2 regions of the Pseudoalteromonas spongiae UST010723-006 genome follow, and region 2 is predicted to be linked to the other one. Evidence: riboswitches for the same ligand, from Rfam matches in the RefSeq annotation. Region 2 holds a riboswitch; the other holds the start of a gene.
What was found. Region 2 has a riboswitch for lysine ahead of dapA (4-hydroxy-tetrahydrodipicolinate synthase). Riboswitches for the same ligand answer to the same signal wherever they lie in the genome.
Positions count from the first base shown of each region.

Region 1: another riboswitch for lysine. It lies ahead of lysC (lysine-sensitive aspartokinase 3); the one in region 2 lies ahead of dapA (4-hydroxy-tetrahydrodipicolinate synthase).

Region 1 covers NZ_CP011039.1:1,764,296-1,768,514, forward strand. The annotation lists gene PSPO_RS08305 (sodium-dependent transporter) at 1-614, opposite strand, end outside; gene PSPO_RS08310 (4'-phosphopantetheinyl transferase family protein) at 721-1,506, shown strand; gene lysC (lysine-sensitive aspartokinase 3) at 1,456-2,742, opposite strand; lysine riboswitch at 2,873-3,046, opposite strand; gene nhaD (sodium:proton antiporter NhaD) at 3,130-4,219, opposite strand, start outside.
Region 2 covers NZ_CP011039.1:2,803,782-2,808,000, forward strand. The annotation lists gene PSPO_RS12900 (energy transducer TonB) at 1-37, opposite strand, end outside; gene PSPO_RS12905 (Solitary outer membrane autotransporter beta-barrel domain) at 225-1,163, opposite strand; lysine riboswitch at 1,339-1,533, shown strand; gene dapA (4-hydroxy-tetrahydrodipicolinate synthase) at 1,659-2,540, shown strand; gene PSPO_RS12915 (2,3,4,5-tetrahydropyridine-2,6-dicarboxylate N-succinyltransferase) at 2,553-3,293, shown strand; gene PSPO_RS12920 (PLP-dependent decarboxylase) at 3,293-4,219, shown strand, end outside.

The DNA.
Region 1 (4,219 bases), 1.0 Mb from region 2:
TCAGGCACTAAATAAGCATTAAATCCATCGCTTGCGCCATCTAACGTCGCAATATAGGCAATTAACGTAAGTAGTAATACCAATAAAACCGGCATTAATCGGCGCGACCATACCTCAATACCCGACTTAACCCCTTTTAAAATAATACTGGCGGTTAATATCAGCATCAACGGCGTAAAAATAAAGTTGCGCAATATTGAATCTGATTTTAGGAAGTTTGCAATGTCGGTAAGGCCAAAGAATGTGGCGATTGGTTCAAGTGCAAATGCCAGCATCCAGCCAGCAACAATGCTATAAAAGCTGAGCATCACAATGGCGCCGCCAAGGCCAATATAACCTGCTGCCGCGCCCATTTTCTTGCTGGTAGATTGGCACGCTTCAGCCAATGCCTTTACGGGGTTCGCTTGTGCACTATGGCCAATATAGAGTTCAGTAAAAAGCGCAGGTAACGCCAGTAAAAAAATTACAATAAAGTAAACCAACAAAAATGCACCACCACCGTGGTTTGCCGCTTGTGTTGGGAAGCCCCAAATATTACCTAAGCCAACCGCGGCGCCTGCCGCCGCTAATACAAAACCTAAGCGACTTTGAAAGCCATCTCTAATTTGTGCCATATTGAACTCTTATTTTTATTATCTACACCACGACTTACGTAACCAAGCAAGATATACTGCAGCAAATTGTAAAACTGCGCTTGGCTAAAAGACTAATCTATCGGGTATGGAAACGATTAACAACAAAAAACCACCAATCACAGGCATCTCGCCTGAGCGCGCGCATTTTAGCGTGCTAAGCCCTAAGTCACCAATTAATTTAGTTATAGCCAATAGCCAAGCCCTTAATTTCGACCAAATAAACATCACAAGTTTATTATCTGCGCATGAAATTAGCATTTTAGAAAGGCGCAAGTTAGAAAGCGCTAAACGCGAATACTTAGCCTCGCGTTATTTAATTAAGCAATTAGCGCAACAGTTCTTTGCGTATGAAGCAGCTGAACTCACCACCTTTTTTGATGAACACACTGCACGTTTGGTAATTAAATATCAAAACAACACCCTGCCACTTTCACTGGTGATAAGTCATTCCAAAGGCTGGGTTGCGGTATATTTAGCACATGAGCCAGAGCGTATGGGCATCGACCTTGAGTTTATGTCGCAAAAGCGCCCTTTTTTAAAATTAGCCAAACACTTTTATCATCAAGATGAAGTTAGAGAAATTGAAGCAGCAAACCCTATGTCCGATACTTTTTTTCGTATTTGGACATTAAAAGAGGCCCTTGCTAAAGCTGTTGCCATGCCAATTGCCCAGCTGCTTTCGCCTAATGTATATCACGGTTATGCAAAACATAATTTAGCAGCCTATAGCTGCCAAATTAATGGGTTTGATTTTAGTATGGCAACGCCAATCACTGTTAAACAGCCACCAGCGCTTGTTGAAGTTTCCCTTAACCCCGATTTAACAGGCTTCGAGCAAACGGCTATGAATCGCTTGCACCACGTTATCTGATTCAGTTTGCTCAACTAAGAAACACAGGTTGTGCTTACTTGCACCATGGCAAATTAAACGAATATTAAAATCACTGAGTACACCCATTAAATTAATTTCGCCGTGACGTAATTGAATTTCAGAGCCGATTAATGCCACCAGGGTTAAATTATTCTCAACCGTTACATGACAAAACTCGCTTAACTCATCAAGACAAGCTTGATCAAGCTCCGGGCGTGATGCATTTGGCGCATTATCGAGCGTTAACGCAACACTGATTTCAGAGGTAGTCACTAAATCTACCGAAATATTGTATTTCGCTAAAATAGTGAAAACGCGTGCTAAAAAGCCGCTAGCAAGTAGCATTTCAGGGCTTTTTACCGTTAATAAAATTTGGTTTTTACGCTGAGTTACCGCGCGAATGCCCGCTTGTTCTGATTTTTCTTTCTCAATCCAGGTACCACCTTGCTCTGGTGCTTTACTTGAACCAACAAATACACTAATGCCACTGCGACTTGCTGGTAAAATAGTGGCTGGGTGTAACACTTTGGCACCAAAGGTTGCCATTTCTGCCGCCTCATCAAAGCTCAGCTTTGCAATCGGTGCCGCTTTGACACATAAACGAGGATCTGTACTAAAAATACCCACTACGTCTGTCCAAATGTAAACAGCTTTTGCGTCAACCGCTTCAGCCAATAATGCTGCACTGTAATCAGAACCGCCACGGCCAAGCGTGGTTGTGTCACCTTGGCTATTTGCACCAATAAAACCTTGGGTAACAACAATGTTTTCGCTTAATAACGGCAATAAATTTGCTTGTGCTAATTCACGAGTGCGTTCAACATTCGGTTCTGCTTTACCAAAGTGTGAATTGGTCGCTAGCACTTCACGTACGTCAAAACGAAGCGATTGTGCACCTAAGCTGCGTAAAACTTGGGTAAATAGATACGATGATAAACGCTCACCAAAACTTAATAGCTCGTCGCTTGCTTTGTCATCAAATTCGTTTTGTAATGCAAAGGTTTTAAACGCTTCAAGTGTTGCTAAAAAACCTTCGGTAATGTCGTCATCTAATGTAAGTTTTTCAGTAATTTTGTGCTGAATAGCTACCACGGCGTCAATATGTTCTTGGCGCGCAGCGTCCGTTAAATCGTCATTTGCAAGGCTTACTAAATGATTGGTAACACCAGAGCTTGCACTTACGGCAACTAAACGGGTGCTTGGGTTTGATATAACAATTTCGGCGCAGCACACCATAGCGTCATAGTCTGCGACGCTGGTACCACCAAATTTTGCTACATTAATACTCGAATTAGACACGGTCTCTCCTTTAAATCTTAATAAGGAGAACTTGGCAAGGAACGTGATTGATTACATCAGGATAGTCTCTGCCAGAAGCTCTCCACCTGTTACAGGTGACAGTCCCGAAGATTCAACTTCTAGAACCGAAGCAAGCTGGCCACAAATCCAGATCACTCCTCGGCAGTTAACCCCCTGATAGACCGTCGTCGGGAATGCGCCCTCGAATCTACTACCTGGTTAATGCACCTCTTCTGTGTTTGAATACTTAATAAGCACACAAACAAATGCCTTCTAAAAAGAAGGCTTTTGAAATTTACCGTTTAGCCGTCTAGCTGTCAATCACTAATTAAGAAATAAACAACCAACTAAATATGATGATGAATAACCAATGGTGTAGGCAATCATCAAATACATAAACATGCGAAGGTAACTTACAAAGGTCAGTTCCTTAATTTTGCTCATCGCAATAATGCCCGCAGCTGAACCGATAATCAGCATTGAGCCGCCTACACCGGTTGCATAGGTAAAGGTTAACCACTGACGTGTATCCATTACAATATCTGCTTTTAGTAGTGCTGCGGTAAGCGGTACGTTATCTACGGCCGCTGACAAAATACCCATAAAGTAGTTTGCATATTCAGGTGCAAGTACTTCATAAAGGTGGGTAAATTGATTCAACACACCAATCTCTTTCATCGCACCTACAAGTAGTAACACACCTACAAAGAATAATAAGGTGTCGTACTCAATTTCACGTACGTAATCGATAATCTTTTTATTCACGTCTTTTTTGCGCATTAAGAATTGCGCAACTAAGAACATTAGCGATAAACCAAATAAGAAGGTTAATAATGGCGGAATGTGATACCACACACTAAACATCAGTGTCGCTACGATGGTCGAAACAAAAATACAGGCAATGGTGATATCGGTTTTTTCAATGCGGCGCAGTTCGACTTTTTCAAAAGTAATAGTGCCTTTCATGCCCATACTTAGCATCGCCGCTAAAATAAATACCGATAACGCTGCAGGAGCCACAAGCAACAATAAGTTAGCAATGGTGACTTTATCAGCAAGGAAAATCATTAAAGTAGTTACATCACCGGTGATAAGCGATACCCCACCCGAGTTAACCGCAAATATAATAAGCGTGGCATACTTAATGAGTTTTTTGGCATCAAGCTTTAACGACATCACAACCGCCAGCGATATCAGCGTTGCCGTGATGTTGTCAGAAATCGACGAGAAGAAAAATGCAAACGCACCGATTAAATACATTAAATTGCGTTCGCTCATTTCATTAGGCAATACCCTATGCACCAAGCTTTGAATAAACCCTTTGGAGTTTAAATAAGCAACAAAGGTCATCGCTGCCATCAAAAACAACCACAAGGTCGCAATTTCTAAAATATTATGATCGAGTTCTTTTTGA
Region 2 (4,219 bases):
CACTTGCAGACAGCGTTATAAGCGGTAATAGAATCATTATCTAAGTCCTTTTATATTAATGGCGTTCACCAACTCTTTACGTCTATATTCAAATATTGCGCTGAACAAATGATATACTAATAAGGCGACTTTTATCTGATAATATTGCGTTACACCGATAATTTTAGGCCTAGTTAGCATGGCGTTAAGCCCACTAGAGTGATAACGATTACAGTGAGTTGGAGTTACTCTTCGTTAAAGTAGATTACAATACTGCCGCCACTAAGTACACTACCCTCGTTGTAATGCAAGCCAATGCCGATATTATCAAACCAAGATGTCCATGGCCGAGTGTCGATTAATAAGCCGCCACCGTACTCATAATAATGGCCAGTGCTAAAGGCGCTACGTGCGTCTCCACCCAAATCAACACGTTGAAATTTAAGATAGATTGACTCTGTATGTTTTAATTTTTGGTCGAGCTTTATGGTTGCCCTGACGCTATTCGCAAAATACCAACCTGATGGGGTTGAATCACGTGTTGCATCATCACCACCAAATCCTTTACCAAAGAAGTGATTATAGCTCGATTTAACTAACCAATGCCCCCAACGACTGGCTTTTCTGCGACTGAGAGTTAACCCCATATCGGTTAAAACTGAGTTTGCAGTTGTATTAAAATAAATACCTTCCACTTCTGCTTTGGCGGCGCGGCTTTCAGGGCTGTTGTAGTCATGAATATTGTCGTAATGCATAACATGCGCACCAATTGAGCCTTCTAACAACCAATTATCGTAACGATACAGCGCTGTTTCATAATCGGCATAAGCGGTGAAGATTTGATCATGGCTGTCGTCAGGTATAGCCACATCATCCAGCAATATGTCTTGCGATTGTGAAATATAAGAAAAGTGCGTATTTATGCGTGAATCTTCGTCTAACGTGTAGGTATAAGGCAGTGCAAATACTTGTAGCTGAGTTCTTAAATTTACATTTTTATCGCCTGCATCATCACCGAGTTGCTCTAAAATATTAACCGGGTCAAAATTACCAAAGCCAAAGCGCACAACGTCAGAGTCACTTAATACTACCGAGGACGCAAACGATTCCTCATAGGCTTTTTTCACCGATGCATCGCATGGCAAGCTTATAACAACGCACAACAGAAATACTAACTTTCTCACAACTAACTATTTTTACTTAATTTCAACCGCAATAGCCGCTAGTTATATCATTAAACATCATGCGATTGCAGTGCTCTAAAATAAATTTTATTGACATTTAGACGTCCAAAATGTTTCAATTGCCGCTCAATCACCCTATTTTACGTTAGTGGCTATTTAAAATAGCGGCTAGCTTAGGGCTGGAAGAGGTGCGTTATTCAGGTAATTCAGTTGAGGGGAGCAAACTCCAATGACACTGAATGAGGGGAATTAACGCCGAGAGATAAGCTTTTTTGCTGATAACTTATCTCGGGCGCTTGGGCTGAATCCCGGCGACTGTCACCAATTACTTGTATTAAGTAAATATGTTTGGTGGAGAGCTTCTGGTCTTAGAAAAATAAGGCCATTCGCCTTATCTATTTTTTAAGTCCATTGCTCTTCGAATTTTTAGTTGTTCGAAGCTGGACTAAGCCTTTCTCTTATCCCTTCTTCGAACACATATTAAGTTCGCTAGAGATGAAATCACAATTTAATTTGACGCAGTACCCGCTGTGGACTGCATTAGTCACCCCCTTCACTGAGACAGGTGAAGTTGACTATGACAATCTTGCGCAATTGGTAGCAGATCAACAAGATGCCAACAATGGCATTTTATTACTCGGCAGCACAGGTGAAGGTTTAGCATTAACCATCACAGAGCAGCAGCAAATCGTGCGTTTTGTCTGTGACTTATCGCCGACTGTACCCTTGATGGTTGCTGTAGGCGGGGTTAACTTACCGCAACAACTTGAATGGTTAGAGTTCTGTAACCAACAACCGATTGACGCACTATTACTAGGCTCACCACTTTACGCTAAACCCGGCATTAAAGGCCAAATTCAGTGGTTTGATGCATTACTTAGTGCCACAGAGCTTCCCTGCATGTTGTATAACGTGCCAGGACGAAGCGCCGTGGCACTTGCTCCTGAACTGTTATCCGCATTAAGTCATCACACTAACTTATGGGCTTTAAAAGAGGCCAGTGGTGACATTAGTAAATTTGAAGTATTTAGAAGCAGCAATCCTAATGTAGCTATTTACAGTGGCGATGATGCCTTAATGCCATATTTTGCCCAAGCTGGCGCAAAAGGTTTAGTATCGGTTGCTGCTAACGCATGGCCTAAACAAACCGCAGAGTTTGTTCGCAGATCGCTTTTAGGCACACCAAACCTGTTTACTACTTGGAGCGACGCGGTAAATAGCTTATTTGAAGTAGCTAACCCTGTGCCGGTAAAAGTGTTAATGCACCAACAAGGCAAGCTCAACACCCCAAATTTACGTCCACCGCTTACCCATCATGAGCTGGAATCACCTGCAGCAATTCTCGCTGCTAATCAAACAATTTTATCTTGGAATTAAGAGAGAAGTACTATGAACTGGCAAGAACTATTAAAAAACCTAGAAAACGGCACCTTACGCGCAGCAAACCAAGATGAAAATGGTAACTGGCACGCGAACGTTGAAGTTAAAAAAGGCATTTTAGATGTTTTCAAAAATGGTACTAACACTGAATTTCCAGGTGGTTTTGTAGATAAAGATAACCTTGCTGTACGCGGTTTTTCTGCACAAGAAGGTGTACGCATGGTGCCAGGTGGTACGAGTGTTCGCCCAGGTGCCTATGTTGCAAGCGGCACAGTGATTATGCCACCAGCCTATGTGAATATTGGTGCTTACATCGACACCGGCACTATGGTTGATAGCCATGCATTAGTAGGCTCATGCGCTCAAATTGGTAAAAACGTACATTTAAGTGCTGCAGTGCAAATTGGCGGTGTATTAGAGCCTGTTGGCGCAAGCCCTGTAGTAATTGAAGATGATGCATTTATCGGCGCAGGTTGTGTCATCGTTGAAGGCGTTGTAGTTAAAAAAGGTGCGGTACTAGCACCTGGCGTGCGTCTTTCTGCGACTATTCCTGTTTATGACTGTGTAAATGAGCGCGTTTTAGAAAAAGGCGAACCAATTCCAGAAAATGCGATTGTTATTCCAGGTTCACGCCCTTCATCAAGTGAATGGGGCCGCGAGCAAGGCTTAAGCATGTCATGTGCGCTTATCGTTAAATATCGTGATGAACAAAGCGATGCATCATTAGAACTGGAAGAGGCTTTACGTTAATGAGCTTTTTGAGCACACCACAACGTCAATTACTTGCAGAGCTTTGCCAACAAACAGATCTGCCATTTTATCTATACGATTTAGATAAGCTAGAAGCGCATCTAACGCAGCTTACATCACAAAATGTGGTGAAACTGTGGTACGCAGTAAAAGCAAACCCGCTTTCAGCGATTATCCAAACGTTAGATAAATGTGGCTTTGACTTTGATGTAGCAAGCAGCGGTGAACTAAACCAAGTTTTAGCCCAAGGCATAGACGCAAAACGTGTGCTCAACACTGGACCTGCAAAATCGAAAAAGCAGATCCGGCACTTTCTCGATAAAGGTGTTCGCACCTTTGTCGCTGAAAGTCACAACCAAGTGGCTTGGTTAAACCAAGCTGCTAGTGAACATAACCTAACCCTGCGCATTTTATTGCGAGTGCAATTGCGCTGGCCAGACAGTGAAAAGAATCCTCTTGGTGGCGATAGCTTAACACCGTTTGGCCTTGGCTGTGACGAATGGTCCACGTTGAATATTGCCGATTACCCAGCGCTCGACTTTGCTGGTTTACATATTTTTCAGTGGGGCAATATGCTCAGCACAGAGAAGCTAGCTGAGCTTTGGCGTGCCATGATTGCACCATTACAAAGTTTAAGTAAGCAACTCGGATTTGATCTACGTATTTTAGATTTAGGCGGCGGCCTAGGCATTCCTTATTGCACATCAAGCACAGAGCTTGTCTGGCAGGAATTAGTAGATGCATTGGCAACAATAAAGCACTCGGTAGGTTGCGAAGAGCTTTGGATGGAACTCGGCCGTTATGCGGTTGGCGAAGTGGGTTTTTATGCCAATCCTGTCGTTGAACAAAAGCAAAACTACGGTGCTAATCAACTTATTGTTGCTGGCGGCATTAACCACATTTTACGCCCTGCGGTTACCAATCAG